DNA from 3 places in the Paenibacillus sp. SJS-P3 genome. Region 3 is predicted to be linked to each of the others. Evidence: riboswitches for the same ligand, from Rfam matches in the RefSeq annotation. Region 3 holds a riboswitch; each other region holds the start of a gene.
What was found. Region 3 has a riboswitch for thiamine pyrophosphate ahead of AC06G8_RS13290 (ABC transporter substrate-binding protein). Riboswitches for the same ligand answer to the same signal wherever they lie in the genome.

Region 1 (9,909 bases), 2.5 Mb from region 3:
GCAATCTTCGGGATCGTCGTCTATCGAGCTGCATGCAGCGGAACTGCTGGGAAGCGCTCAAATCCTGAATGCCGATGACAAGGGCGGCCTGCTCATGGAGCTGTTCGATCAGGTCAACACGTCGAAGGTCGCAGGAGAGTATACGGTTCGGAAGTACGTCCAAAACAAGCTGGCTGCCATATCCCCCATCTCCCTCGACAATTATTACTTTTCACCTAATATGGTGCTGGAATCAACGGAGCAGGGAGAGCTGTATCAAATCCAATGCTTCCAGGATTCCGTTCTCATCGTTAAAAAAGGATTCCTAGACCCCTCTCAATTTTCGTCGAAAATAGCGTTGATCAAGAACAGCGCGCAGGCTTACGATCAAGCTGCCCAGGCTGCCGAGCCTTCGTCTATCGGCCTCGCGGCAACGGCTCCGAACGGCCGGACGACGACCCAATCCAACGCGAATTCCCTTTCGTCGCTTGCCTGGACCTACAATTCAACCAATGCGGTCAATCCCGACTCATCGAACGTTACAACTCCTGATTACCTGGTCGGGGTGTCGAAGCCTTCCAGCCAAACCGGCATTCCGTATGCTTGGGGAGGATTTGACGGCATTACGACCAAATCGAGCTCGGCCTGGACCAGCTTTGCAGATGCGATGAGCAAGGGGAAATTTGCCGGCAACGTCAATACGGGCACAGCGGGATGGCAGTCCGGCACGGCAGGCTTCGATTGCTCCGGATTCGTGGCCTCCGCTGCCGGCTTCACCTCCAAGCTGAGCACGACGAATCTGGCGAGCAGCACCTATACGGCAGCCGTGAGCGCGGCTGACATTCTGATCTATGATCTCTATGTCAAAAGCGGCGACCATGTGTTGTTCTACACAGGAGACAACGGCACGACTGCGATCAATTCGCGTGAAGCGACGACGACTGGCGACGATAAGACCAAGGCATACTCGAGGACTAAGACATTCTTAAGCAGCAATAACTATGTATTAAGACGGCTTAACGGCTGGTAAGTCCATTCCCCTGCTTCGAGACTCGACTTAAGGAGGACAAAATGCTCAAAGCAAATCTGATGGCGGTACTCATGTGCGTGGTATTATTCACGGCGCTGCTTGCCGGATGCACCAACGATACGAATGCGCCGGAACCCGTCAACAATGCCATCAATAACACGCCTCAGCCGAGCGATGATTCGGTCCGCAAGCTTATCGAGGATAAAGTATCGTCTTATACGAAAAATACGTTCCGGTTCACCGAAGAGTTCAAGCTGGAAGAGAAGGGCGGCGGCGATGCCTATAGCCTTCACGTTTCCTTCGTGCCGGAGGTCGGCTCCGTGCCGATCAAGCAGGATATGTACCGCAGCGCCGCGCAGCATGCTTACGCGGTCTCGCAGTTCTTCCCGGAAATAAACAGCTATTCCTATTCGGTTCTATGGAATGAGAGCGAGAAGAAGGAAGTCATGAGGCTGGAATTGGACGAGGAAGCCGTCAAGCAGTTGAGCAGCCGATATCTGGAGGAGGCGATGAACGAGAAAAGCGGGCTGAAGGGCTCTTATCAATCGATCTTCTCGTCCGTCACGGTGACGGGAGCGGCGGAGAAATGGCATGATTCCTAGATTTGGAGCATTCACGGGGTTCCTTGGATTTTATCCGAGGAATCTTTTTTTAGATAAATGCTTCACATGGAATAATATAGAATTTAAATGGGGGGATTGGTAAAATGTCCTTGTCGCTGTAGCATGACCAAACAGAGGGGGCAAGGGAAGTTGTCGAAGAGGCTTGTCGCAATGTTTCTTATGGTTGTCATGTCTGTCTCATCACTGGCTGCCTGCGAATCGTCGCAGGGGAATTCTCTGGAAAGAATCGTCCAGCTGCTGACGGACGATCGAATGGAAGGAAGGCTCGCAGGAACGGCGGGCAACGAACAGGCCGTGCAAGCTATCGAGCGGGAATTCGCCCGGATCGGCCTCGACCGAGTGGAGGAAAGCGGTTATGCCGTTCCTTATCCTTACCAGTCCGTCGAGCGAAAGGAAATTTCCTTGAAGGTGAACATGAAGGACGGCAGCGTGAAGCAGCTCGTGTACGGCAAGCACTTCATGGAGCGTGTCATCCGGATGAATTTGGACGCTACAGCGGAGCTGAGGCTGGACTCGGCATCTCTCACCAACCAGATCGCATTCGCAGCCGGATCGGAGGAAGACTACGAGCTGGCGAAAAGCAAGAACCCTCGGTTCATCATGCTTCGCACCAAGGAATTCAAAAAATATCCCCTGAAGCGCACTCGGGATATCCCCGTCGTTCAACTCAACGAGGACACCTATGATTTCCTGAAGCGCAAGCAGGCGGATATCGAGAGCATTTCCTTGCACATGAGCTATGAAGACAAGGAGACGGAAATCTCCAACGTCATCGGCCGAATTCCGGGTACGTCGGCCGGCGGTCCGGACCATCATGCGATCGTCATCTCGGCCCACATCGATTCCATGGGGGAACTGAACGGCTCGATCTATGAAGGAGCCTCCCGCGCATCCGGCGTCAGCTCGCTCGTCATGCTGGCGGAATCGTTGAAGCAGGCGTCCGCTGCGAAGCCGTTCTATTCCGATCTTGTTTTCTGCGTGTTCAACGGGAGGGAGAACGGCCTGCAAGGCAGCGGAGCTTACGCAAACATGATGAATACGCGAACGGTCCACGTCTCCGACATGAATCTGGATACGGTCGGACTCAAGGGCGGCGAGGTCCTGCTTCTCTCCGAGGATACAGGGAAATCCATGGCCTCCGGACTGGCTGAGCATCTTCGCAGCAAGGGCATTGATGCACAGACGAAGCTGTCCTCCGACGGCAGCCATGCATCCTTCGCTGCGAGAGGCGTGCCGGCAGTTTCCCTCGGCGCTGCGGACGACTCCATCCTCCGAACGGTTAGGGACAAGGAGAGCGGAATCGACTACGGGAGGCTCTCGAAGCTGACCGATGCGCTCTTGTCGTACGTGATGGATCGCGATCAGGAGGCTCTCCAAAAGCATGATCACATGGAACCTGAAAACGGGGTGCCGTTCAGGGAAATGTCTGAGTTCGAGTATGTCGATTTGAAGCAGAGAATGATCTGGGGAGAGGAGGCCAAGCTTTCCTTCAAGCAGTACAAGTATTATGTGGACGAAGAGCAGGGCATCCGCACGCTGGTAGCAGGAACCTACCGATCGTTGAGCACGGAAGAGTTGAACATCATGTATCCAGGCAACTCCGTGCCGAGCGCCATGTCCGATTATGATCTTGTCAACATTGGGGTCAGAGTGGACAAGAAGTCGTTCTTGTCAGGAAACGTGGAGGAATTGACCCCTAATGAGATCTACACGGCGGAAAGGGATTTCGAGAAAAAGGATATCCGTTCTCTTAGCTTGATCTATCAGAAGAAGGACGAGTCGGTATTGCTCCTGGAAGTCCTGAACGGCGACGAGCTTCAGCAAGTTGTGGATCAATACGGCAAAGGGAGGGCGCTTGCAAGAAAGGTCGAGGAAAACGGGAAGGAATTCACGATATATGAGAATGGCGGAGTACCGTTTGTCGTCTCGTATCCGTTCCAATCCGGAGGTGTCCCGTACCTTGTGGAGATGAGGAGCTTTGTACCGAAACAAGGCGTCCTTTCTCCGGAATGGGCGTACAGCGATGCGGAAACATCTGCCTTGCTGGACCGAATCGCGTGGGAGCAGCTGAAATAGAGCGGGCCGAACAGCGGAAGGGAACGAACCGTAAGCGGAGAGCCTGGAAGAGGAAAGACCAATGCAGGAAGATGAAGGCCGGAGAGCAGGAAAGCTTTAAGCCCATGGCGAAAATCCCTGCCAACGAGAAAAGGCGAATAACGAATGCGGAACAGACCCTCCCTGGGAAATCCGGGGGAGGGTCTGTTCGTATGCGTGCAAGCGTCCGCTCGCCGGATGCATTCGCTCTTGCCATGCTGATCTTCCTGCCCTCGTCCGTCAACGGACATCGGTTGCGGCAAGCAGCGGATAATGAGTGCCGAGCAGCCATGCCAGCAGCCAGAGAGCGGCGAAGGAGACCGCATACAGGGCGTCGATGCGCGACCAGCCATAGACGTAATAGTACGTGCGCTTGCCGCTGCCGCTGTGGAAGCGTCTCGCCTCCATGGCGGCGGCCATCCGGTGGGCGCGCCGGATGCTCTGGGCCAGCAGCGGCAGGGCATACATGCGCAGGCGGCCGTAGATTCCTAGGCGTCCGGGGCCGGCTCCCCGGATCTGGAGCGCTTGGCGGAGCGTGAAGAATTCATCCGCCAGCAGCGGAACCATATTGAGCGCGGCCAGGAAGCTGTAGGCGTACTTGGGCGGCATCCGGAGCTGCTGCATCAGCGAGTAGAACAAGGCGACCGGACGGGTCGTCAGCGCGAAGGCGAGTCCGACCGCCGCGACCTGGAGCGAGCGGAGCCCCAGATGCAGCCCGCGATAGAAGCTTTCCTCCGTAATCCGGATCAGGCCGAGCTCGAACCAGAGCGTAGCGCCGGTGCCAAACATGATCATGCCGGAGGCCGACGAGACGAACACAAGCAGGAACGGAGAGGCATACAGCAGCACGCGCAAAGGTGGATGCCCGGTAGCGAGCAGCGGCAGCAGGGATGCGGCAACGAGCAGCGCCATGACATTGGGGTCGTGGACGAACAGGGCGGCGACGAACAGCAGCACGGACGCGGCGAGCTTCAGTGTCGGGTTGACGCGATGCAGCCAGGTTTCGCGATGGGAAAAGGTCAGATGCATGCCGTGCCGCCGCTCCTTTCCGTAACAAGCCCGCCGTCGACGAGCCACTGCCGGGTCGCGAAGCGCCGGACCAGCTCCGGATCGTGGGTGATCATGAGAATGGCGCAGCCGTCGGAGCGAAGCCGTTCCAGCTGCTCCATCATCCGCACCGTGCCGCTCGCGTCGAGGCCGAAGGTCGGCTCATCCAGCAGTAGCAAGCGCTGGCCGCCGACCATGGCCGTCGCGACACTGAGCCTGCGCTTCTGTCCCATCGACAGCTGATAGGGATGGCGGCTGCCAAGGCCGTCGAGCGCATAGTTCTCCATGAGCGTTCTTGCCCGGCTGCTTCGCTCGGGTTCCCGCAGCGACCGCGGCAAGGAGTAGGCGAGCTCGTCGAGGACGGAGTCCGTCACGAACTGGAACTCGGGATTCTGGAAGCTCAGCGCGGCATGCCTGGCCATATCCCTGGGCTTTTTCAGGCTTTGGACCGGAACGCCGGGAATGTGCAGGATTCCCTTGGTCTTGACCAGCTTCATGATGGCGAGCAGCAGCGTGCTCTTGCCGGCTCCGTTGACGCCGGTGACGGCGATCCAGTCGCCGGCGTTCACCGCGAGCAGGCCGGTCCGCACCTTGGGCCGGCCGCCGCGCCATCCTTCCAGGCCGTCCAGCTCGAGCAGCATTTCGGCGGAACGGACGGCAGACGACGGAGACATCGTTGACGGGCGGATTGCGGCAGTCTGATCGTAGTCCTCCCAGAAGCCTGGGTACCAGATGCCGTATTCCCGCAGCAGCTTCCGATGCTCCCGGAACACGAGGCGAGGAGACCCGTCGGCCTTGATGCTTCCGTCGGGTCCGAATACAATGACGCGGTCCATATCTTCGGCGATGCCGGCGATCTTGTGCTCGACGATGATGACGGTCCGCCCGCCCCAGACGGAGCGGAGCGAGCTCCATACCTGCCGTGTGCCCTCCTCGTCCAGGAGAGCGGTAGGCTCGTCGAGCAGCAGAGCATCGGGCTCCATGGCGATCATGGCCGCGATGGCAAGCCGCTGCTTCATTCCTTGGGACATGTCGGCTACCGGAAAATGGGGGTCTGCCAGACACAGGCCGACAACATCAAGACAGCGAGAGATGCGGTCCGGCATTTCCTCGCGCGAAATGCCCGAGTTCTCCAGCGCGAAGGCGATTTCTTCGTCGGCATGCGGCATGCAGAACTGGGAGTCCGGATCCTGGAACACATAGCCGGGCCGGGCCGGGACAAGGCAGCAGTCCGCTTTCATCGGGATGCGGATGGCCGACGGCACCAGGCCGCCGAGCACCTGCAGCAGCGTCGACTTCCCGCAGCCGCTCGGTCCGAGCAGCAGCACCTTCTGGCCGCGTTCGATGGTCAGGTTCAGCCCTTTGAAGAGCAGCGGAGAGTCTTCGCCGGGATATCGGAGCCGCAGGTTCTCCACGCGCGCCGCTGGCCCGGCATCTTGGACGGGCGGCAGCGGCCGCTTCGCTGCAGGCGCAGCCTCGCCGGCATGGCGCTGCCGTTCAGAGCCGATTGCGGAGGCATTCGTCGTAGAGGGCAGGCGGCCGCTCCCGATGGCGGGTGAGAGAGCTGCAAGCGGCGTCGAAGCCGCGCCGATTTCCCTGCCGTTCGCCGGAGTCTTGCTGCGCATGCGGCCTTTCAGGATGACGTCTGCAGCTTTCATCGCCTTACCCCAGCGCCTCGTAATCCTTGGCCGATGCGGGGCGGATGAGGCTCAGCACGCCGGTGCGCTCCAGCGCCTTGGCCAGCGCCCAGGCGAACAGTCCGGCGATGACGACGCTGCCGAGCAGACGCATGGAGACGAACAGGGTGTAGTTCCATGCGGTCATTTTATCGATGTAGCTGTAGTGGGCGTCGATGAAAATGGAGACGACGGCGGAGCCCAGAGACGCAAGGATCGTCACGATCGGACCTGCCTTCCGGTACAGGAAGGCGGCGAAGATGATTTCGGCGCCGAGGCCCTGCAGCACTCCGTAGACGATCGTCGAGGCGCCCCACGATCCGCCCATGAACGCTTCCAGCGCGGCCGCGGCCGTCTCGGCGAGCAGCGCCGCCCCGGGCTTGCGGATCAGGAGGAAGGCGAAGGTGCCGGCCATGAACCACATGCCGTAGCTGAGCTGCTCCGCATGCAGGCCGAGCGGCTTGAGAATGTCGTACATCGGATTCCAGATGCGGTAGATGATGCCGAAAACGACGGCTACGACAAGCGTGACGAGAATGTCGGCGAGCGTCAGTCCTTTTGGACGGTCGGCATTGGGCATGGCGGTGGACATAAGAATCAGACTCCCTCTCAAGGAAAAATGGAATGTTCCCCACAGATGGCTGCTGACCCGGCCCGACCTCCTCCGGGGGGCATGAGAAAAGCCCGCCGGAAGCCGGCGGGCAGAGGGAATAAAGGCATATCCGCGCAGGATGGGCATGAAGCCCGGCGGCGCGCTGCATTCTCTCTACGCTGGCATTACCCAGATCAGATCAATGGTCAGCGGCATAAGGCCGCAGTCTCAGCCCGACTTCATCGAGCCCCCATGCATGCTATGGAAATTGTCCTTACTATAACGTGAAAATCTGGAAGCGGCAAGAGGTATTATGGCCGCCGGTCAGCGGGGCCGAGGATTTGAAAGGCAAAAAGCGGAAAGTTGCTTGGGCATCCGTCCAGGAGGTAATCTGTGGATAAGGAGGGATGGACATGAAGTATCGCCGTTTAGGCAAAACAGAGCTGAACGTGTCGGTTGTCGGCATCGGCACCTGGCAGTTCGGCGGGGAATGGGGCATGGATTTCGCGCAGGACGAGGTCGACGCGATTTTGGACAAGGGCGCCGAGCTCGGCATCAACCTGATCGACACGGCCGAATGTTACGGAGATCATCTGTCGGAGGCTTTCATCGGAAACTACATCGGCAGGCGCAGGCGCGAGGACTGGATCATCGCGACGAAGTTCGGCCATCATTTCCACGAGCGGTTCAAGCGTACGGACGTATTCTCCGGAGACGAAGTCGTGAGGCAGCTCGACGCATCGCTTAAGGCTCTGCAGACCGACTATGTGGATCTGTATCAATTCCATTCCGGCCCGGATGCCGCCTTCGACAGCGACAAGCTGTGGACGGCGCTGGACAAGCAGGTGCAGGCCGGGAAGATCCGGCATCTGGGCACGTCGATCGGCAGCAACGACAACCTGCATCAGACGGCCGCCTCATCGAAGGTCGGCTCGCAGGCGATCCAGGTCGTGTACAACCGGCTCGACCGCAAGCCGGAGGAGCGGGTATTCCCTTCCTGCCTGGAGCAGGATCTCGGCGTGCTGGCGCGGGTTCCGCTGGCGAGCGGCTTCCTGAGCGGCAAGTACAAGCCCGGCACGGAATTCGGCGAGACGGACGTGCGCCATCGCCAGGATGCGGAGCAGGTGCGGCAGCGGCTGGAGGAGGTGCGCCGGATCGCGGAGGAGGAAGTGCCGGAGGGCGTCAATATGGCAGCCTGGGCGTTGGCCTGGTGCCTTCGCCATCCTCCCGTGACTTCCGTCATTCCCGGCTGCAAAAATCCGGAGCAGGTGCAGGGCAACGCAGACGCGGTGAAGCTTGTCACGGAGCCGCATCCGCAGGATGTGCCGAATATCGGCCGATAGCTCCCCTCGCTTGGCAGCGCCGCTGTCTTGTCGGCGAGCATGTCAAGGGAACCCAAAAAGCCCTGCCGGACTGCGCTTGAGCGCGGTCCGGCAGGGCTTGCTTGTTTAGCTGAGGCTTGCTTGTTCAGCTAGGGCTTGCGTAGACGGAGAAGTTGTCGAATCGGGTGGCGTTGTTCATGGAGCGGAGGCCGGCCTTGCCGTGCAGGAACGGAAGGGCGCTGTTGTCCGCATAACTCAGCTTGGGGGCATTCATATCGTCGACGTAGACGCGGATGGTGCTCCCCTCGGCGACGACCTTCATCCGGTGCCAGGCGCCGGCGGCGAGCGCGGCCGGCGTCGATGCCAGCGTTTGATAGCCGTAATTCATTTTGCCGAGATAGACCCCGTCAGGCTTGATGAACGCATAGTAGGCCTGGACGTAATCGGGATTGTTCGCGAGCACCTTGCCGTTCGACGGATTGTTGACCCGCACCAGCACGCCGGCGTCCCCGGTCGTCCCGACCAGCTTCACATCCGCCTCCACCGTATAATCGGACCATAGGCCGGAGCCGATGACCGTCTTGGCGGGACCGCCGGCAGCCGCGCTCAGCTCGCCGGAAGCGACGGACCAATCGCCTTCATACCGCGTCCAGCCGTTGTCGTTGCCGTCGTTGAAGTCGTCGGCCAGCGGCGAGGGCGCCTGTCCCCTCTCGAACGACAGGCTGCTGAAGTCGAACTCCCCCTGGACCGTCTCGAAGCGGAGCTCATGATAGCCGGCGGTCAGATAGAGGCCTTTCTTGGAGACGTTCACCCAGTTCTCCCAGCCGCCGCTTCCGGCCGACTGCACGACTCCGGTCAAATCCGCCGCCCCGTCCCACACGCGGAAGCTGACGTTCGGAAAGGTCGTGGCGAGCCGCGCGCTCATGTCATACATGCCGCTCTCGGCGACATTGACCCGGTAGATGAGCCATTCCCCCGTCTGGTTCCAGCCGACGACCTCCTTGCCCTCCGCCGCCGACGAGCGGATATCGACCGCATCGCTGCGATAGGAGCCGCCGATATTGGCAGGCGTCAGATCATGGTAGCCGGTCCCTTCCCCGCCTTTGCGGTAGTGGACGGCTTCGATCGTACCTGGAAGCGGCTTGTACGCATTCCAGGCGCTGCTGCCGCCGACATCGTTGCTGAACGCCGCATAGCCGAAGTCGGCGTGGGCGTCCTGGGTGGCATAGCCGATTTTCCCGCCGCCAAGGCCGCTTACGCTGCGGGACTGCTTCTTCATGCCGTCGAAGTAGACGGCGAAGGAGGCGCCGTTCTTCTCCACCCGGATCTGATGCCACTTGGTGTAGTCATAGCCTGCGGGGAGAGGGGAATACTCCCAGCCCTGACTGGCGCCGCCGACGACAAAATGGGTTTCGAGACGATTCAGCTTGCGGTTCAGGAGGGCCGTTCCGTAGTTGTTCTCATCCGTATAGGAAAATACGGCTCCATACAGCGGCGAAGAGCTTGTGCCCATCTTCATCTGCTTGGCATGGAACTCCGCGGTGTA
Region 2 (9,909 bases), 1.3 Mb from region 3:
GCCTCGTGTTCTCCGGAATAATCTGTCGCGAGAGCGACGGACCGCTCCCCGGAACCGGTTGTCCTCAAGGCAAGCTCCCGCAGGCTGCCGGCTCCGCTTATCATCCTGATTCCGGCCAGCCTGCAAGCCTCCGTCAGCGCCGCAGCGAGGCGGGGCGCCTCGACGTGGGCTTCGGACGGCGTGTAGATGCCGCCCGCCGCTCCCCGCGCGAGCAGCGGCTCCAGACGGGCCAGCTCGGCGGCGCTCAGCAGCTCGGCTCCGCTGCCGGCCGCCCGCTGCCAGTCCAGCCTCGAGCGCAGCGGGAGCAGATCCGCTTCATGGTAAGCGACGCCGACGCTGCCGGTGCGCTTGAGCCCGACCTTCATGCCGCTGGCTTCCTCGATGTCTGCCGCCCAATCCGGATAACGGAGCAGGCTGTCGGCGCACAGATGGAAGAAAGCATCCGGCTGCTCGGCATTTTCCGAGTACGGTGCCAGCATGCCCGCCGCCGCTCCCGTTGCCTGCCCGCCGAAGCCGCCCTTGTCGATGATCGTCACCTCGCGGTTTCCGTCTCTTGCCGCCTCGTAAGCGCAGCTCAGCCCGATGATGCCGCCTCCGAGGATGAGCACCCTTTCCCTCACTGCCTCCACGCTCCCGAGCGATCGGCTTGGCGCGGGTACAGGGCGCCGGCTTCTGTGCTGCTCGCGGAGGCATAGGGAAGCGCGGGGATGCGGCCGGCGAGCCTGGCCAACCGGCCGGCGCGGATCGCGAGCGCCATCGCTTCGGCCATCGCCACGGGATCTGCCGCCCGCGCCACCGGCGTATTGGCCAGCACGGCGGATGCCCCGAGCTCCATCGCCAGAGCGGCGTCCTTCGCCGAGCCGAGTCCGGCGTCCACGATGACGGGGACCGGCGATTCCTCCGCGATCAGCCCGAGGTTGTACGGGTTCAGGATGCCGAGTCCGGTCCCGATCGGGGCTCCCCCCGGCATGACGGCCGCCGCTCCGGCTTCGGCCAGCCGACGGCAAAGGACGGGATCGTCCGAAATGTAAGGCAGCACCGTGAAGCCTTCGGCCGCAAGCCTATCCGTCGCTCTCAGCGTCTCCAGAGGATCGGGCAGCAGCGTGCGCGGATCCGCGCTGATCTCCACCTTGATCCAGCTGCCAAGCCCGGCCGCTCTGGCCAGGCGCGCGATCCTCACCGCCTCGTCCGCATTGCCTGCGCCCGACGTATTGGGAAGGTAGATCAACTTTTCTTCGGGCAGATGCTGCAGGATCGAATCGTCCTCAGGCTGCTCCAGATTGACGCGGCGGACGGCGAACGTAATGACCTCCGCACCGCTTGCCCGCAGCGCCTGCTGCATGACGGCCGGGCTCGGGAAGCGGCCCGTTCCGAGGAAAAATCGCGAAGAGAGCTGTGTCTCTCCCACTGTCCAGGTATCCATGTCCAGCTCCCGCTCCGGCTGAAGCTTCGCATGGCCAGCTGTTTGGACAGCGGCTGGATAATCGGTTTGAGCTTCGGTTCGATACTCGGTTCGGGACTCTGTTTGAGCCTCTGTTTGAGACCCTGTTCGAGACCCTGCTTGAGCCGCTGCTTGAGCCCTCATTTCATCTTCCATCATTCAGCCTCCCCCTACAAAGTGGACCAGCTCGATCTTCATTCCATCCGCCAGCCGATGGCGGCTCCAATCCCCACGCGCCAGGATGATTCCATCCGCTTCGGCGACAATCCTCTGGCCGGATAGGCCGTGGGACTCGACCAGCTCCTGAAGCGTCGATGAGTGCGTTAGGATTTCCTTGCCGTTCAATGTGAGCCGAAGCGGATTGCCCGGAAGGGAAGCAGCTCCAGATGAGTCGGTCAGACCGGCTGCAGCTTCGCTTGCGGCAGCGATCAGGCTCCGCAGCTCGCGGCAGACAGCTGCGGGATCGGAGCTGCCGACAACCGCGGAGACGGCGCACAGCCTCCTCGCCCCCGCGGCGAGCACCTCGCCCGCATTGCCGGGATGGATGCCGCCGATGGCTGTCCATGGGATGCGCACATGACGGGCCGCCTGGCGGACGTAATCCAGCGTGACCGCCGCCCGGCCCGGCTTGGTCGCCGTCGGGTACACCGGCCCGACTCCGATATAGTCGGCGCCAGCCGTCTCGGCCTTCATGGCCTGCTCCAGGCTGTGGGTGCTGATGCCGACGATCCGTTCCGCACCGAGCAGCTCCCTCGCATCGGCGATGGACATATCGTCCTGCCCGAGATGAACGCCGTCGGCCTCGGCTTCAAGCGCGAGCAGAGGATGGTCGTTCACGATGAACGGCACTCCGTACTCCCTCGTAAGCCTGCGCAGCATCCCCGCTTTTTCTCCCAGCTCCCGCAGCGAAGCTTTTTTGTCCCGCAGCTGCAGGATATCCGCTCCTCCTTCAAGCGTCTCCCGCATTACATCCTCCAGCCTTCTTCCGGGATGGCAGCTCTCGCCCGTAATGACGTACAGGCTGAACTCAAGCTTCTTCATCCTTGGCCTCTCTCTCCGGCGCTTCCGCGCCCAAATAATGACGACACCATTCCCAAGCCGTGTCAGCGTCCGCTGCGCCTTGCGCAAGCACTCTGCCGTCCGGGAACACAACGAGCTTCCCGTTGTCCGGGAGCACTGCCCGCAGCAGATAAGGATTGAGCGTCAGCCGGCAGCCCAGCCTCTCCAGCCTCTTCTCATACCTTCCGGGTTCGGCAGGCTCCAGCTGCAGCTGGAACGTATCCCGGCCGCACAGAACGGCTGTGTGCTGGCGGCGGCTGCTTCCGGCTGCTTCCGAGGCTGCTTTCGGAAGGAACTCTCGCCCTGTTCCCCATAGAGAATCCGCTTCATCACCCTCCCGCCAAGCATCCTGCGTTCCCGGACGTGTCCCTTCCCCGCTCCGTTCCTGCACCGCTCTTGCGCAGCCGCAAATCGTGCAGAGCCTTGACGGTCCGGGCAGCTTCGTCTCGCGCATCGCGTATGGCCACACAGAGGCAGAGACGAGCGTGCGGCGCATTCCTTCCCTATCGCCTGCCAGCCACTTGAGCGCTTCAGCCGCCTGCAGCGCGGCGACCATCTCCACGGCCGGCGAGATCATGCCCGCCGTCTCGCAGGTCTGTCCGCTCTCCTGCTCCTCCTCGCCGCCGATGAGGCAGCGCAGGCAGCAGGTCGCGCCGGGAATGAGCGGAGCGCTCATCCCGGCCGCCCCGGCGACGCCGCCGTACAGGAACGGAATGCCGGCACGGAAGCAGTAATCGCTCAGTACAAGCCTGGCCGCGGCATTGTCCGTACCGTCAAGCACCAGATCGCACCCGCCCGCGATCTTCTCCAGCAGACCGGGAGCCATGAAATCGGCGGCAAACGCCTTGAGCTCAACCATGCCGTTGATCCGCCTCAGCTTCCGTGCGGCGGCCTCCGCCTTGGGAAGCGCCAGCCGCGCATCCTCTTCGTCGAACAGCATCTGCCGCTGCAGATTGCTGAATTCCACGTAGTCGCGGTCGGCAAGCCGCAGCTCGCCTACCCCTGCCCGAGCCATATGCTGCGCCAGCGAAGCTCCGAGCGAGCCGGTGCCGGCGACAAGCACGACGGCCTGGCCGATCCGCCGCTGCCCTTTCCAGCCGATGGGAGCGAAGCGGATTTGCCGGGAATACCGTTCCTGAATGGCGTCTTGCGCCTCGAATCGGCTTGTTGCCGCCGGATCAAGCATAGATGCTGCCGCCTCCGGCCTTGAACGCCTCCGCCTGCTCCTTCATGCCCGCCTCGATCGCCTCCGCCGTATCCAGCCCTTCCCTCTCCGCGTAATCCCGAATGTCCTGCGTGATCCTCATGCTGCAGAACTTCGGCCCGCACATGGAGCAGAAATGCGCGCTCTTGGCGCCTTCCGCAGGTAGCGTCTCGTCGTGGTAGCCCATCGCCCGCTCGGGATCCAGCGACAGATGGAACTGATCGCGCCAGCGGAATTCGAATCTGGCCTTGGACAGAGCGTCGTCGCGCTTTCGGGCCTGCGGATGGCCCTTGGCGAGATCGGCGGCGTGCGCGGCGATCTTGTACGTGATGACGCCTTCCTTCACGTCCTCCCGGTTCGGCAGTCCCAGATGCTCCTTGGGTGTCACATAACAGAGCATCGCCGTGCCGAACCAGCCGATCATCGCCGCCCCGATCGCGCTCGTAATATGGTCATAGCCCGGCGCGATGTCCGTCGTGAGCGGACCGAGCGTGTAGAAGGGAGCCTCGTCGCAGACGGCGAGCTGGCGGTCCATATTTTCCTTGATCAGATGCATCGGAACATGGCCGGGACCTTCGATCATGACCTGCACGTCATGCTTCCAGGCGATTTTCGTCAGCTCGCCGAGCGTGTCCAGCTCCGCGAACTGCGCCTCGTCGTTGGCGTCCGCGATCGACCCCGGCCTCAGCCCGTCGCCGAGCGAGAAGGTCACGTCGTAGGCTTTCATGATTTCGCATATATCCTCGAAATGCGTATACAGGAAGTTCTCCCTATGATGGGCGAGGCACCAGGCCGCCATGATGGACCCTCCCCGGCTGACGATGCCCGTAACGCGCTTCGCTGTCAGCGGCACATATCGGAGCAGCACGCCGGCATGGATGGTGAAATAATCGACCCCCTGCTCGGCCTGCTCGATCAGCGTATCGCGGAACACCTCCCAGCTGAGGTCCTCCACTTTGCCGTTCACCTTTTCCAGCGCCTGATAGATCGGCACGGTCCCGACCGGAACCGGAGAGTTGCGGATGATCCATTCTCTCGTCGTATGGATGTTCTTGCCGGTGGACAGATCCATGATCGTATCGGCTCCCCAGCGGGTCGCCCACGTCATCTTCTCCACCTCCTCCTCGATCGAGGAGGTCACGGCGGAGTTGCCGATGTTGGCGTTGATCTTCACGTGGAAATGCCGCCCGATGATCATCGGCTCGCTCTCGGGATGGTTGACGTTGGCCGGAATGACCGCTCTTCCCGCCGCGACTTCGGAGCGTACGAATTCCGCTTCCATCCCCTCCCTCAGGGCGATGAACTCCATCTCGGGGGTTACGATGCCCTGCCTTGCGTAATGCAGCTGGGTGATGTTGCCCCCTGCGAGAGCTCTCAGCGGCAGCCTGCCGGATGGCGGGAAAATATCCGCTCCCCTCTCGGCGGCATTGCCGGCGTCGGAGAATCCGTTGTCCTCGGGCTGGACGATCCGGCCCTGATAGGCCTCCGTGTCTGCCCTCTCTGCGATCCAGCCTCTTCGCATGGGCGGCAAGCCTCTCGAGACATCCGCCTCGTAATCGGTGTCCGTGTAAGGACCGCTTGCGTCATAGATTCTCAGAGGCGCATTGGGAATGGACTCTCCGCCCACCTCGCTGTCCGAGAGCGAGATTTCCCTCATCGGAACCCGGATATCCTCCCGGCTTCCCTGCATGTAGACTTTGCGGCTGCCCGGCAGCGGCTCGGTATGTATGGCCATGGAAAATCAAAAGCCCCCTTAACGGATTATGATATCCGCCAGGGGGCTGCACGCTTGGAAATGCCGGTCATGCCTTTAGTTCCCGATGGTCTGCGCCAAAAAACGCAGGCTGTCCGGGACACTCTACTGGCCGCTTCCGCCTTCATCGGCAGATTGCGGCAAGCAGATTGGGTGCGCCTATTCCTCCGCCGCCTCCCGCCGGAGGACGGCAAAAAGCCGCCTCCGGTCTGGAAGCGGCGAAAAGAGGCACAAGCCAAATAAAAGGCATGTTCGACCACTTTCCTACGCTGGCATGACCCAGATCAGGTTCGAAGGGACCAAAGCTTGCGCTTTATCTCAGCCCGTGCGGGCGCCCCTAGTGGATATCTTGGTATGACTATAAGCCGGGGTGGTGGAAGTTGTCAACCTCGTCGATTCTGAGAACAAGAAGGTAGGATCCCGATTTATCTCGATAACTCAAATATTTCATTAATAGTAAAGCCTCGAGTTGAAATTCTCCTCCAGATTCCGATAGACCGAGCCATGCATCTGCTCTAATTCTCGAACTAATTGTTCATGCTCCGACTTCGACAATGTTAGCAGCGGATACGAACCTTTCAAATGCTGCAAAAAGTCAATTCGGTACGGGGTTGGCGGATGCGTAAAATCAAGTCTTGAACCTTCAGCCCTTACGACATGGCGGATGCGTTCAAGCTCTCGTACAGGAATTTGTTCCGCATAAGCTTTCCACTCCGTGATGAAGTCTTCGGCCTGCCGAGAGAAAATAAAACGATGCAAGCAGCTCTCGAACGGACTGTCGTAATGCAATTTTTCCAGCAGCCCAATCATGGCTTGCTCGCCGCTGACTTTCACGCCAAGATAGTCGGCATAATATTCGCTGCGCTGCTTGTTGAGATGCAGCAATACGAGCACCAGACGTGCAATCGTCCATGGTATGAACGACAATGCTTTCATCAGAATATCCGATAAAAGATATAAAATGGCCATATAGCCTTCTTGAGTCGCTCCCCGAGCCGGAGTGAAAAAGTAGTACCATTGCTCCGCAGCGATATAGGCACTCCAAACATACCGATTGCGCGTGACATCATGATTGGCTCCATGAGCCGTTTCATGCGCAATTAGTGCTATTTTTTCTTGAGGGCTGCAGATAGCGAATAACGGGAGACCCAGCGTAATGACTTTACGACCTCTCCAGCCGAGCTGTGTAAAGGATGCATTGAATTCTTCATTGATCTGCACGCCATATACGCGCGAAGTGCCTAATGAATCCGAGACTGCATCAACGACTCTATATAGAGTCGGATAGTCTTCGCGGGAGATCAGGCCTTTCTTATCGACGCTACCCAAGCGAGGAACGGTAATGATCTGTATGGCTACCATCAACATGCCTATTGCCGTAGGAAACCAATGATTGGAATGGTATGCAACGATAAGCCAAACTCCGCTTATGAACATGGAGAGCGAGACCAGATGAATTATTGTCGCAACCAAATATAACAGCAGATTCGCTTTAAGCTTGTCCCGCCAGTCTCCGTTGCTGATCGAGTATTTGACCTCTTCAAGCATCTGTTCGCCTTGCCTCACGCCCAGCTTGCGGTATAACCGTGAAAATCGATCTCTCATATCAGGCGTGCGCGGTTCTATATTCCAGCCGCATTCGCACCACGACTGGAATTGCTGATCGCAGGGCACATTTTTACCACATCGCGGACACGATATCGTAGCTTGTCTGTCCAAGCCATTTAAAGACAACGAATTCATTCTGTTCCTGCTTTCTCCGGTCATCCTTATTTAAATTCCCAATAATAACCATTATATCAACTTTCTTTCCAATCTGGTAGATTAATTAATCAGCAAAAAACAGCCTTGGCCAACTAACGTTCAAGGCTGTGAATCTATTCCTCCAGCAACCCTCCCCACCGGGCAGCCGTAGCCTCCCAGGTGAACTCGGCCATGACCCGCTCGCGCCCCCGGCGTCCCATCTCCTCGCGAAGCCCCGGATCCAGCAGCAGCTGAAGCAGCCGGGCCTTCAGCTCCGTCTCTAGCCGGTCCGGCTCCACGAGAAATCCGGTGCAGCCGTCGACGATGATTTCCTTCATCCCGCCTGCTTTCGTCGCCACGACCGGCAGGCCGCAGGACATCGCCTCGACGTTCACCAGTCCGAACGATTCCCTCGCTCCCGAGGGCACGACAGCGGCATCCGCCGCCAGGAACCAGTTCGGCACTTCCGGATAAGGGACATAAGGAATGAACCGGATGTGGCGAGGATACCTCTTGCCGAGCGCCTTCAGCGCACGGCTGTACCGGGTCGTCCGATGCGAGCCGTAGTAAGGGCTTCCGACGACAGCGAGCAGCACATTCGGGTGGAGAGCGATGATATTCGGCATGACGCGCAGCAGATGATGGACGCCCTTGAGCGGAATAATTCTCCCCACGAATAGAAGCACGTCCCTGTCCTGCCAGCCCCTCTCATGCCTTAGCGCTTCCCTGCGCGCGGCTCCCTCCGGCTCCCAGCGGGAAGGAAAACGCTCCGTGTCCACGCCGAGATGAACGACTCTCAGCTTGTGCGCGGCCTCGGGAACCCGGCCTGCCACCGTATCCCGCAGGAATTCGCTGTTGACGATAATTTTTTCCGCAGCCGCAAAGCTCCTCTTCAGCCTATCCCTGCTGATGACTTTCGGTGCAATGAAGGAGGAGGAATGCAGGTTGATCCATATTCTCGCATCGGGATGGCTCCGCTTCATCTTGAGCGCATAGCCGGGACGATTCGCCACTTCGATGAGATCCGGACGGAAGTTATGGATGGCCCCGCTTACACTGCGAAGATAAGCGGATTTGTCGCCTGCGGGAAACCGTTCGCAGCGGACCCCGTCGATCTGTCCGACAGCACCGAGCCCAGCCCCCGAGCGGCCGTATATCCGGGCTTCAGCTTGCTCCGCCACTAGAGGCGCCATCTTCTCGATGACGCGTTCCACGGAGCTGCTGCCGGCTGAAGGAATGGGGAAGGAACCCGGAGTGACGAAAGCGACCTTCAGCTTCTGCAACTTGCTTCTCCCCTTCCTGCATGAAAGCTTGCTGCTCCAGCATATTCTCCGAATGGCGAACCCGAAAGGGTCACGCGTCCTGCAATGGCAGAAGCCGTGCCGTTTTAGGCTTCATCACGAAATCTCTACAATGCCTAGACCGAACGCTTTCCTGCTGTACCGGATGACTGATATCGTTTTCAAGGGATGGTTGGGCAGTTCTCAATGCGGTGAATATATACCCGCGGGTATAATATTGTCATCCTAATCCAGATTCAGATTGTAGTTTATCAAACTGAGCCAAGGAGGAAAGTCCATGAGCGCATCCCCTACATCCTTGCCCCGAACGGGCAGAGCATGGAAGGCTCTCAACACATTCTCCTTCGCCCTAGTGATCGTCATGAACGCTCTCGCCGTCCTGCTCCCTCTGGGAGGAAAAACGACCAAGGAGCTGTCCGACCAATACCCGCTTCTGCTCACGCCGCCGGGATATGTGTTCAGCATCTGGAGCCTGATCTACCTGCTCTTGGCCGGGTTCATCGTCTACCAATGGACTCCGCAGGGCAGCTCGCGCAGCAGTGTCCGGTCCATCGGCTTCTGGTTCGTGCTGAACGGGCTGGCCAACTCGGCCTGGATCGTCGCCTGGCATTTCGAGCATGTCGGGCTCAGCGTCCTCATCATGCTGATTCTGCTCGCGTCCTTGATCGTCCTCTATGCCAAAACACAGCGCCCTTCTTCGAGTGCGACGGCAGGCGAACAGCTGCTGGTCCAGCTTCCGTTCAGCATCTACATGGGGTGGATCAGCGTCGCGACGATCGTCAACGTCTCTACCTGGCTGTACAGCCTGGATTGGAACGGCTTCGGCTGGGGAGATGCGGCTTGGGCTCTGATCGGACTTGGGGCAGCCGCCTCGCTCGGCTTGGCCGTCGGCTGGATTTTCCGGGATCCCTATTATGAGCTTGTGCTCGTATGGGCCTTCATCGGCATCGCCGGGAAGGACGTCCAGCCTGCCGCGGTCTCGTCGGCGGCCTGGGCTCTTGCCGCTCTCCTCGCGGCGTGGGCCGTCCTTCAAGCCGTCCGCCGATATCGCTTCCATTCGTTGAAATAACTCCCTCATACGCCCGATTTCATTGCTTTGTCCATGCGGATGTGGCACACTAGTCGGGACGGCCTATGCCGGCATAGGTCCGCAAGAGCAGCGGACTGAGACCGCCGCATGGCTGACAGCGAAAGGACGTGAAGAGCGGAGGCATGTGGACCTGGTTATTCCGCCATATGACGGAGCTCGGATCCCGCAAATGGATTTCCCGCCTGACGGGAAGCTTTGCGAAATCCAGAGCCAGCCGGGGATTTATCCCCCGTTTTGCCCGCACGTACGGCATCCGTACCGAAGAAGCGGAGCGAGCAATCCAAGACTATGCGACATTGAATGAGTTTTTCACCCGCA
Region 3 (9,909 bases):
GCTTGGCAGCCGGTCATCGGCATCGTGATTGCAGGCATCGCGTCGGGATTCCTCGTGTGGACCGCCTCCTCCTGGTATGGCATGGAGCTCGCGCACTCGCTGGACACCTGGCTGTTCCTCTGGCTTGCCGCCGCCGCCTTCTATATGCTGCAGTCCGCGCTGCTCAACTGGATCGGATACCCCGCGATGGCGATCCTCGTCCTGCTCATGTTCTTCTCCATGCCGCTGCTCAACATGGCCCCGGAATTCCTGACGGAGACATCCCATTTCTGGATCTACTCCTGGACTCCGCTGCGGTTCGCCGCTTACGGCTTGCGGGAAGTGATGTACTTCGGCGGCCTGGACTCGGCCGGCGGCAGCGCCTCCGTGCTGGCATGCATCGCCGGCGGATGCCTTCTGGCGCTGCTGGGATCGGGATGGAAGAAATCCCGGACCGGCAGCAAGGCCGACACGGTCCCGGCGTCGGCGTGATGGCCGGGCTTCTTTTCCGAGCCGGCTTCGGGTATCCTGACAGGACAGACAGCGGCAGAACCGGGCTCGACGCCCATGCGGTTCTGCCGCTGTTTTTTTGCCGGCGGCATCCGCCGACAGGGACGGACCGTTTGCCGCTTCCGTCCGCCCTCGGCAAGGAAGGAAAGCAGTCCAGTACAGAGCTTGCGAAAAAAGGGCTTGCAAAAACTAATTGCATTAGTTTATATTAAAGCTAATTAGATTAGTTTTAGTGAAGGAGCGGATTCTGTATGAAAACGGTTCGGAATCAAACGGTTCACCAGCTGGCCTTTCTCCCCCGCCTGTTCCCGGTCAATGCTTATTTCGTCGAAGAAGAAGACGGGCTGACGCTGATCGACGCCGCGCTTCCGTACAGCTCGAAGGGCATCCTGGAGGCGGCCGCATCGATCGGCAAGCCGATCGCCCGCATCGTGCTGACGCATGCACACGGCGACCATGTCGGAGCGCTGGACGCCCTCAAGGCGGCGCTGCCTCATGCTACCGTCCATCTGTCGGCCCGCGACGCAAGGCTGCTGGACGGAGATCTGTCCCTCGACGAAGGGGAACCGTCCACTCCGATCCGCGGCGATATTCCGAAAAACCTGAAAACCCGCCCAGACGCGCTGCTGCGGGACGGCGACGTGATCGGCTCGCTGACCGCCATCGCCGCTCCCGGACACACTCCCGGCTCGATGGCGTTCCTCGATGGCCGCAACGGGGCGCTGCTTGTCGGGGATGCGTTCCAAGTCCGCGGCGGCTTCGCCGTCAGCGGCCAGATGCGGATTCTGTTCCCGTTTCCCGCCATGGCTACCTGGAACGCGGATGTCGCGCTGGAGTCTGCCCGCAAGCTTGCCGCGCTGAAGCCGACGCTCCTCGCAGCCGGCCACGGACGCATGATGCGGCAGCCCGGAGCCGCTCTGCAACAGGCCATCCGGCAAGCCGAATTCCGCCAAGGAGTCAAAAGCCATGTCGCCGCGAATCGGTCTTGACCAAGCAGCGCTGCTGGGAGCTGCAGCCGAGCTTGCCGACGCCCAAGGCTTCGAGGCCGTGACGCTGGCGTCGCTGGCCCACAAGCTGAACGTCCGCTCTCCATCTCTCTACAATCATGTGGCCGGCCTGCCCGAGCTCCGGCGGCTGCTCGCCCTGAACGCGCTGGAGCGGCTGAACGGCCGCCTCGTGCTGGCGCTCGACGGCAAGCAAGGCGACGAGGCCATGCGTTCGTTCTGCGCCGCTTATCTGGAGTTCGCGCGGAATCATCCGGGACTGTACGAAGCGGTCCAGAGGGCTCCCGAGCCGGAAGACGAGCAGCTTCAGCAGGCCGGCGGAACCGTCGTGCGGCTTACGCTCGAGGCGATGTCCGGCTTCGGGCTGCAGGGCGATGCCGCCATCCATGCGGTTCGCGGCATCCGCAGCCTGCTGCATGGCTTCGCCTCGCTGGAGAGGATCGGCGGCTTCGGCATGCCGCTTGACCTCGACGTCACGTTTCGCATGCTGGTGGATACGTTTATGGAAGGCCTCCGGCAATTGGCAAAATAATCGAAGCGGCGCCCGGAGATGATCCGGGCGCCGCTTCGTGTTCAGGTATAATAAAGCCGGCGCGCGTTCGCGGCCAGCGCAGAGGCAGCCTCTCTCTCGTCCATCCCTCTGAGACGGGCGATTTCCCTGACCGACTCCCTCATCATGAGCGGATGGGTCGCCTGCCCGGCGAACGGCCCTTCGAACGGCCACGGACCGTCCGTCTCCGTCATGAGGCGCTCCAGCGGGTACGAGACGGCCAGCAGACGGATTTCCTCCTCGTAGAGCACATCCGGAGTGAGCGAAATGTAGAATCCGGCATCCGCGAGCATTCGCGTCACGGCCTCGTCTCCCTTGTACCAGTGGAAATGCGCGCGGGTAACGCCGTATTCCCTCAGCAGCTCCAGCGCCTTGGCGGCGTCCTCGTAGACGGCATGCAGGATGATCGCTCGTCTGGTATCGGCGGCAAGGGAGACGAATTCCCGCAGGATGCGCAAGTACCCCGCTTCGTCGAATTTCCGTCCCGCCGCTTCCGCCTCCGTCCGCATGTAGTAAGGGAGGCCGACCTCGCCGATCGCCAACGCCTCCCCGGCTTCATGGCGCTCCCGGATCCAGGCCAGCAGCGCCTGCATCTCTGCCTCGTCCGGAAGCTCCTGCTCCGGATGCCAGCCGTAAGCCGGCATGATCCGGCCCGGATGCGCCCGGGCGAGCTCCCGCGTCCGCTTGGCTGAATCCAGATCCATGGATACGGCGACCGCAGCCGTCAAGCCGCCGCTGAACGACTGCTCCAGCATGCTCTGCAGCTCATCCGCAGCATACTGCTCCAAATGAATGTGGGCGTCGATGAGCGGAAGCTGGGCCTCGCTCATCGACGCAGCTTCATTCCAGCAGTCCGAGGCATCGCTCCGGCTCTGCGGCGTCTGCGGAGAAGCCCCAGCTCCGGGGCGTTCCAAGGCAGCTCCAGCCGGCGGGGATGCCGGCTTTCCAGCTCCGGCGGCGATTCCCATCGGGTTCATAACGGCATATCCCCCTCTTCCAGGCTTCCGAGCGATTCATAGAGAGACTCCTTCAGCTCGCCGAACCGCGGATCGCTTCCCAGCTGTCCGCTGCGCGGCCGCGCAAACGGCACCTGGAGCTCCTGAACGACGACGGCCGGCGATGCCGACAGGACGAGCACGCGGTCGGACAGCAGCAGCGCCTCCTCGATGGAATGCGTGACGAACAGCACCGAGCGGCGCTCCTCCTCCCACAGCGACAGCAGCCAGCGCTGCATCCGCTGCCGCGTCAGCGCGTCAAGCGCTCCGAAAGGCTCGTCGAGCAGCATGAGCGGCTGCGGGGACAGCAGGGCGCGCAAAAACGAGACGCGCTGCTGCATGCCGCCGGACAGCACATGCGGATACGAGCGGGCATAGCGTTCCAGACCGAGCCTGCGCAGTCCTTCTCCGGCAAGACGCTTCGCCTCGGCCCGTTCTCTGCCCGCGATGCGCAGCGCCAGCTCGATGTTGCCCTGGACCGTCCTCCAGGGCAGAAGCGCAGCCTGCTGCGGCATGTACGCGGCGCGGCCGGCTCCCTCCGAAGCCGGCTTCCCGGCGAGCATGATCTCGCCCGAGTCCGACCGCTCGAGCCCCCCGATTAGGCTGAGCAGCGTCGTTTTGCCGCTGCCGGAAGGGCCGATGAGCGAGACGAACTCGCCTTCGCCCACAGTCAGGGACAGTCCGCCAAGCACTTCAATGACGCCGCCGCCGCGGCCGGCGAACGACTTGCGCAGATTCCGGATTTCAAGCACGTTCATCGTCCCCCCTCCTTGCGCGGACGCCAGGACAGCGCCAGCTTCTCCGCCCCTGCGACGGCTGTGAACAGCAGCAGGCTGAGCAGCACGACAAGCGCGACTCCGGCGAATACGAGCGAAGTCTTGAAGCCCTTGGAGGACAGCAGCATGAAGTAGCCGAGCCCCCGGTCGGACCCGATCCATTCCGCCACGACCGCGCTCGTGACGCTGTACGAAGCTGCGATCTTGAGGCCGGAGAACAGCTGCGGCAGAGAGCCCGGCAGCTCCAGGCTGAGGAAGCGGCGCCAGCGCCCCGCTCCGATCATCCGCATGTACCGCTCCAGGCCCGGATCCGCTCCCTGCAGGCCGCCGAGCATCGCGACGCAGACGGGGAAAAAGCAGACGAGCATGACGAGCAGCAGCTTGGGCAGCAGCCCGAAGCCGAACCAGATGACGAGCAGAGGCCCGATCGCGATGACGGGAATGTTCTGCGACAGGACGAGCAGCGGATAGAAGCCCGATCGCACGAGCGGCAGCAAATGCAGGACAGCTCCCAGCAGCAGGCCGGCGGCCGAGCCGCCGGCGAAGCCGAGCAGCGTCAGGCTCAAGGTCGCGCCTGTGTGCTGTGCCAGTCTCTGGCGCGCCGCCCAGGCATCGCGGGCGATATCGCTCGGGGCGGGCAGCAGCCACGCCTCCGTCCCGGACAGACGCACGGCCGCCTCCCACATCAGCAGGAAGGCGGCCATGACGACGACCGGAGGCAGCAGAGCCTCCCATCGGATCGTTCTACTGTCCATCCGGGTATTTCTCCAGCAGCCGGTCCATCGAAGCGCCGTTCTCCGGGTTGTAGTAAATCTTCACCTGAGAGATGACGGACGGGCAGCCCATCGCCGCCATCTCCTCGCTCATCTCCGCGACGACGGCGAGCAAGTGCGACAGTTCTCCCTCCATCGTCGTCTCGAGCGGCGCGACACGGTACGGCACGCCGGCCTCCTTGATGATCTCGATCGCCCGGTCCACGTACGGAAGCACGCTTTCCCCGCCGGGCGTCGTCGGCAAAATCTGAATGCTCACAAGTGCATTGGCCATATCCGGTTCCCTCTCCCCGTCAGCCGGCATCAGGATGCCGGCAAGTAATCGTTCGTGAACGCCTTGGACAGATCCGGCAAGGTATCGAGCAGCTTGTGCTCATGCATCCATTCGGCATAGTTCGTCCAGACTTCCGCCTTCTGCTCGCCCCAGCGCGGAGCGTCATCCTGATATTTGGGGCTCAGCCATTTCTGGCTGGCGCGCACCAGCTCCGGATTGAGGTCCGGAACGGCCTTGATCAGGATGTCCGCGGCGGCGTCGGGCTCGGAGATCGCGTAGGCGTAACCCTCGGAAGCTCCGGCCATGAACGCCTTCACCACATCGGGGCTGTCCTGGATCAGCTTCTCGCTCGTTTCCAGCACCGGCGTGTAGTAATCCAGCTTTTTGCTGTAGTCGGTCAAGTACACCATGTTCAGCTTCTCCCCGCGCAGCTCCGCCTCTACCCCTGTCCAGGCGTAATAGATCCAGGCGAAGTCGATATTCCGCTTCACGGCGGTGAAGAAGTCCGCGTTGCCCATGTTGACGATCTTGACCTTGCCGACATCGGCGCCCTGCTCCTGCATGAGCGAGGAGATGATCTCCTGCTCGACCGGGGCTCCCCAGCCGCCGTAGGTTTTGCCCTCGAATGCTTTCGGGTCCTTGATGCCTTTGGCCTCAGGCGAAGCAAAGCCGGAAGTGTTGTGCTGGATGACGGCAGCCAGCGACACGAGCGGCAAGCCCTCGCTGCGGGCGAGCGTGATGTTCTCCTGGTAGCCGACGCCGAACTCAGCCTCTCCCTTGGCGACCAGCGTATCGGCGGCCGTCCCCTCCGGCGGCTGCACGATCTCGACGTCGAGGCCGTGGTTCAGGAAAAAGCCTTTGTCCCGAGCGACATACAGGCCGGTATGATTCGTGTTCGGCGTCCAGTCGAGGACGACCTTCACTTTCTTGACCGGTGCGGCCGTGGCGCCGACTCCCGCGCTGCCGGAAGGCGCCGGCGTCGCCGTGCCGCTGCTCCCGTCATTCCCGCTGCCGGCTCCGTTCCCGTTGCCGCAGCCTGTCAGCAGCGTCGCCAGAACAAGCGCGGCCAGCCCCGCTTTTTTGCCCATCTTGCTTGAAATGCCCATGTTGCTTCCCCTTCTTTCTCTCGCAGCCGTGAGCCCGGCCGGGCCTTGTCCGGAGCGCCAGCGCCAGCATGAGAGGGACAATAAAAAAAGACGCCTCCCAAGGAAGACGTCTTCGTCACGTGAATCCCGTTGCGCCCGAGGGCGGCAAAAGGCTCGGCTGACATGCGGTTCCTACGCTGGCATTATCCAGATCAGGTTTAACGGGTCGGGATGCTTCTCCCCTCTCAGCCGGCGTACGCCAGCTCCCCAGGCTCATTCGGTTGTCAATAGAGCCATTATAGCAGAGGAGCCTTTTATTGCAACCTTCCGTGTCGAAATTTGCGGGCGCGGCATCATGTAGAGCCGGCTTCCGGACTTTCCGAGCCTGAAGACGGCCGCCGCTTGGCGCCAGAGTCGGCCGGGCTTCGCCAGCTTTGTTTTGTTCGCCGTCTCCGCTGCCAGAGCCTTGACTCTCCTCCCGCTGTCCTTTTTGGCTGCCGCCGGCTTGCGAGCCTTGATCGGCGCCTGCCTATCCGTCCTGGTTTCCAGCCTTTTCGGCGCTCCCATCGGCGCCTGCCTGTCCGTCCCCCGGCTGTCCGCCTCGGCCCGTCTCGGCGCCGCCGGCTGCCTTTCCGGCACCGCTTTGGCTGCCGCCGCCGCTCTGACCGCCGGCCCCGCGGCCCTTGGCCTGGCCGCCGGCTCCCGCCTTTTCGCCGCCTTGCCCCGCTTGCCGCTGCGCTTTCTTTTTGACCCAGCCGATCCCCATGACAAGCATGAGCAGCGGAAGCGCGATCTGGTAATAGGGACTGAATTTCAGATAGACGGTCATGCCGGCCCATAAATGCTGCGACAAGGCAGGCTCCAGGAGGCTCGCCGTGAATATGAGCGGAGCCATGACGAGGGCGCCGGCCCGATAGGGAACTCCCCAGGCTGTCTGCAAAGCGATGACCGAACCGAAAAACAGTCCGGTCGCCTTGACGTACAGCCCGATGTACAGCAGCAGCGTCACGAGAATATCGAGCCTCTCGAGAAAGTTGAACAGCCGGATCTGCTCCACCGCCTCCAGCGTCGGAAGCTCGGCGAGCCGGTACAGCTCCGGACCGAGCACCATGATCAGCACCATGTTGACCGCGATCAGGAACAGCGAGACGCCGGCATAGGCGCCATAGGACGCGGCGCCCGTGGACGGAGACCGCCTCGCGTAGTTCCAGAACATCATCAGCACGATGACCTGTCCGAACGGAAACGACAGGATATCGGGAAACGCCGCATGCAGGACAGGTCCGAAGCCGTTCTCCAGCACGGGCCGCAGACGGTTGAAGTCGAGCAGGCCTGCCGCCAAAAACAACCCCAAAAGGGAAATGTAGCTTACGGCCAGCACCGGAATCAGCACTTGGTTGACCCGGAAGAAAGCCTCGACCCCCTGCTTGGCGGTGTAATAGACGATTCCCGTCAAGACCAGCATCGTGCACCACATCGGCGTCTGCGGCAGCAAGGTGGCGGAGATCAGCTCCCCGAAGTCGCGCACGTTGCGCATCGATTCCAGGGCGAAGACGACAGCCAGCGCCGCGCCGAGCAAGCCGCCGAGCAGCTTGCCGAAATGCAGCTTGTACAGCCCGACCAGATTCGTGTCGGGGGCCCGGTTGTAGAGCGCGCGGTAGACGAGCAGCAGGCAGAAGCCCGCGGCGGCAGCGATGCTGATCGCAATCCAGGAATCCTGTCCCGCCTCGGATCCGAGCTCGTACATCGGCGTGCTGCCGATGGTGAACAGCACGAGGAAGACGGCGATCTGCCCCGCGCTTACGCTTGCTTCCTTGGCTTTCATGCCCTCACTTCCTCTCCCGGCTGTCCTCGCTCGCCTGCTCGTAGGAACGGTTGCTCCGGCCTGTCTTGATCAGTCCGACATCGACCCCGATTTCGGCTTTCATCTCGGGGTAGAGCCTGCTGTTCCACTCCGAAGCGATTCCTTTCCATGTACGCGGGTACTTCCGCCGCACCGCTTCTCCGATGCCGGCCACATCCGCCTTCAGTCTCTGGGAAGCTTTGAGTCCGTCCTCGATGTCGGATCGGACCTGCTGCCCAAGAATCCGCTCGATGCCGGCAACCGCAGCCGGGTCATGAAGATTTCCACCGCATGTATACTCGAACAAGGTTGCGTCCGCCTCCACATTCGCCTGAAGCAGCCAGCCGTCTCCGCTCCTCGCAGGCTTCATCTTCGTCTTGAGCCCGGTGATCCTGGCGCTGTTGACCTTGGGCCCTCCCTCGCGGCACGGAAAGGAAATCGTCGTCCCGGACACTTCGCTGCGCAGCCAGAGCAGGCCCCGGCTCTCATTCGTGCGGATCCAGCCGATCATATGGTCGTCCCGGAACAAGGCCAGCTTCTGCAGCCTCACCTTCGAAGGCGTCGACGTGTTCTTGTTCGCGTCCACATTGCGCACGCCTTCGCCCGATCCGCTGATCGCGATGCCGGGGGCGGCCGAAGCGTGAAGGGGGCCCAGCAGCTGCAGCAGCATCGAATAGACGGTCTGGGGCCGGAAGTTGCCCCCGCTCTCTTTTTCCAGCGCGATCAGCTTCGTCAAGGCGTTGCCCGATATTCTCTCCATCGGAAGCAGCTGCTCCAGGATGGGCCGGGCTTCGCCATCGGTCACGAACACCATGACCGTCTCCCGGGAATTGCCGTTGCGGAGATAGACGTCCAGCAAGCCGCCGATGCCCTTGCGGGCGGCACGCTCGCCGATGACGACGACTTGGTTGTGCCCGAAGTAGAGGCTTCGGGACATTTCCTGCGTCGCCCGGGCTACGGCGCCCCGTACGCTCTCTCCTTCCGTAGAGAAGACGTTGACCGGAGATTCCGTCGTGCTGGCAAAGCCGTTCTGGGAGGAAATGGCGCTTGGAATGACCAGCTGATAGCTGATTTTCCATTTCCCCTCCTCGGTGACGTCGATACCGGTCGCCGCGATGATGCCGAGCTCGTTGAGCTCCTTCCGGTCCCAGCAGCCCGCAAGCGGAAGGAACACCAGCGCCGCCGCCAGCAGCAGCGCCCAACGGCCGAAGATGCCCCGGCTCATGAATGCTGGCGCTTGGGCTTGCCTCCGGGCTGCCTGCGCCTGCCTCCCTTCTGCGCGATGACCGGCCGTCTGACGAGGCTCCAGCGCGGCGCCCGGACGAACGTATCCTTCCATTCGCCCTTGACATACGGAGCGACCGGCTTGAGGTAAGGCACGCCGAAGGAATACAGGCCGGCGAGGTGGATGATGACGAACAGATCGACCGAGATGATGCCGACAAAACCGAGAATTCCCGCGCTGATCATGAGCAGGAAGCGGATCAGCCGCGCGGCGATGGCGATGTTGATCTGCGGCACGACGAAGTTGGAGATCGCCGTGAAGGCGACGATGATGACCATCGCCGCGGACACGAGCCCCGCCTGCACGGCGGCCTGTGCCGAGCACGAGCGCTCCTACGATGGAGATCGCCGGTCCGATGGCGCGCGGCATGCGCGCCCCCGCCTCGCGCAGCACCTCGAAGGTCAGCTCCATCAGGAATGCTTCCACCAAGGCCGGGAACGGGACGCCCTCGCGCTGCGCGGACAAGCCGATGAGCAGATTGCTCGGAAGCATCTCCTGATGGAAGGTCGTGATGGCGATGTAGAGAGCCGGCAGATGCATGGATATGAAAAAGGCCGCGATCCGGATCAGCCGCAGGAAGCTGGCGATGTCGAAGCGCTGATAATGATCCTCCGGCGACTGGAAGAAGCGGAAGAACGTCACCGGACCGAGCAGCACATAAGGGCTGCCGTCGACCACGACAGCGAAATGCCCCTCCAGCAGCCCGGCCGCCGCCTGGTCGGGACGCTCCGTATTGAGCACGGTCGGAAACGGCGTGAACGTGGAGTCCTGGATGAATTCCTCGATGTAGCCGCTGTCCAGGACGCTGTCGATATCGATGTCATCCAGGCGCCTG

Region 1: it holds a riboswitch for thiamine pyrophosphate, as region 3 does, so the genes downstream of both, AC06G8_RS01780 (ECF transporter S component) here and AC06G8_RS13290 (ABC transporter substrate-binding protein) in region 3, are expected to answer to the same signal.
Region 2: it holds a riboswitch for thiamine pyrophosphate, as region 3 does, so the genes downstream of both, thiC (phosphomethylpyrimidine synthase ThiC) here and AC06G8_RS13290 (ABC transporter substrate-binding protein) in region 3, are expected to answer to the same signal.

The regions. Positions count from the first base shown of each region.
Region 1 covers NZ_CM160043.1:381,772-391,680, forward strand. The annotation lists gene AC06G8_RS01755 (NlpC/P60 family protein) at 1-1,009, shown strand, start outside; gene AC06G8_RS01760 (hypothetical protein) at 1,051-1,611, shown strand; gene AC06G8_RS01765 (M28 family metallopeptidase) at 1,783-3,708, shown strand; gene AC06G8_RS01770 (energy-coupling factor transporter transmembrane component T family protein) at 3,967-4,755, opposite strand; gene AC06G8_RS01775 (ABC transporter ATP-binding protein) at 4,746-6,431, opposite strand; gene AC06G8_RS01780 (ECF transporter S component) at 6,436-7,041, opposite strand; TPP riboswitch at 7,196-7,305, opposite strand; gene AC06G8_RS01785 (aldo/keto reductase) at 7,455-8,384, shown strand; gene AC06G8_RS01790 (family 43 glycosylhydrolase) at 8,509-9,909, opposite strand, start outside.
Region 2 covers NZ_CM160043.1:1,611,000-1,620,908, reverse strand. The annotation lists gene thiO (glycine oxidase ThiO) at 1-620, opposite strand, end outside; gene AC06G8_RS07335 (thiazole synthase) at 617-1,423, opposite strand; gene thiE (thiamine phosphate synthase) at 1,601-2,482, opposite strand; gene AC06G8_RS07325 (ThiF family adenylyltransferase) at 2,469-3,686, opposite strand; gene thiC (phosphomethylpyrimidine synthase ThiC) at 3,679-5,439, opposite strand; TPP riboswitch at 5,702-5,806, opposite strand; gene AC06G8_RS07315 (M48 family metallopeptidase) at 5,908-7,200, opposite strand; gene AC06G8_RS07310 (glycosyltransferase family 4 protein) at 7,335-8,483, opposite strand; gene AC06G8_RS07305 (tryptophan-rich sensory protein) at 8,779-9,570, shown strand; gene asd (archaetidylserine decarboxylase) at 9,714-9,909, shown strand, end outside.
Region 3 covers NZ_CM160043.1:2,871,758-2,881,666, forward strand. The annotation lists gene AC06G8_RS13255 (YhgE/Pip domain-containing protein) at 1-471, shown strand, start outside; gene AC06G8_RS13260 (MBL fold metallo-hydrolase) at 741-1,478, shown strand; gene AC06G8_RS13265 (TetR-like C-terminal domain-containing protein) at 1,456-2,025, shown strand; gene AC06G8_RS13270 (TatD family hydrolase) at 2,067-3,020, opposite strand; gene AC06G8_RS13275 (ABC transporter ATP-binding protein) at 3,017-3,796, opposite strand; gene AC06G8_RS13280 (ABC transporter permease) at 3,793-4,569, opposite strand; gene AC06G8_RS13285 (thiamine-binding protein) at 4,559-4,861, opposite strand; gene AC06G8_RS13290 (ABC transporter substrate-binding protein) at 4,891-5,967, opposite strand; TPP riboswitch at 6,118-6,226, opposite strand; gene AC06G8_RS13295 (GerAB/ArcD/ProY family transporter) at 6,476-7,771, opposite strand; gene AC06G8_RS13300 (Ger(x)C family spore germination protein) at 7,776-9,909, opposite strand, start outside.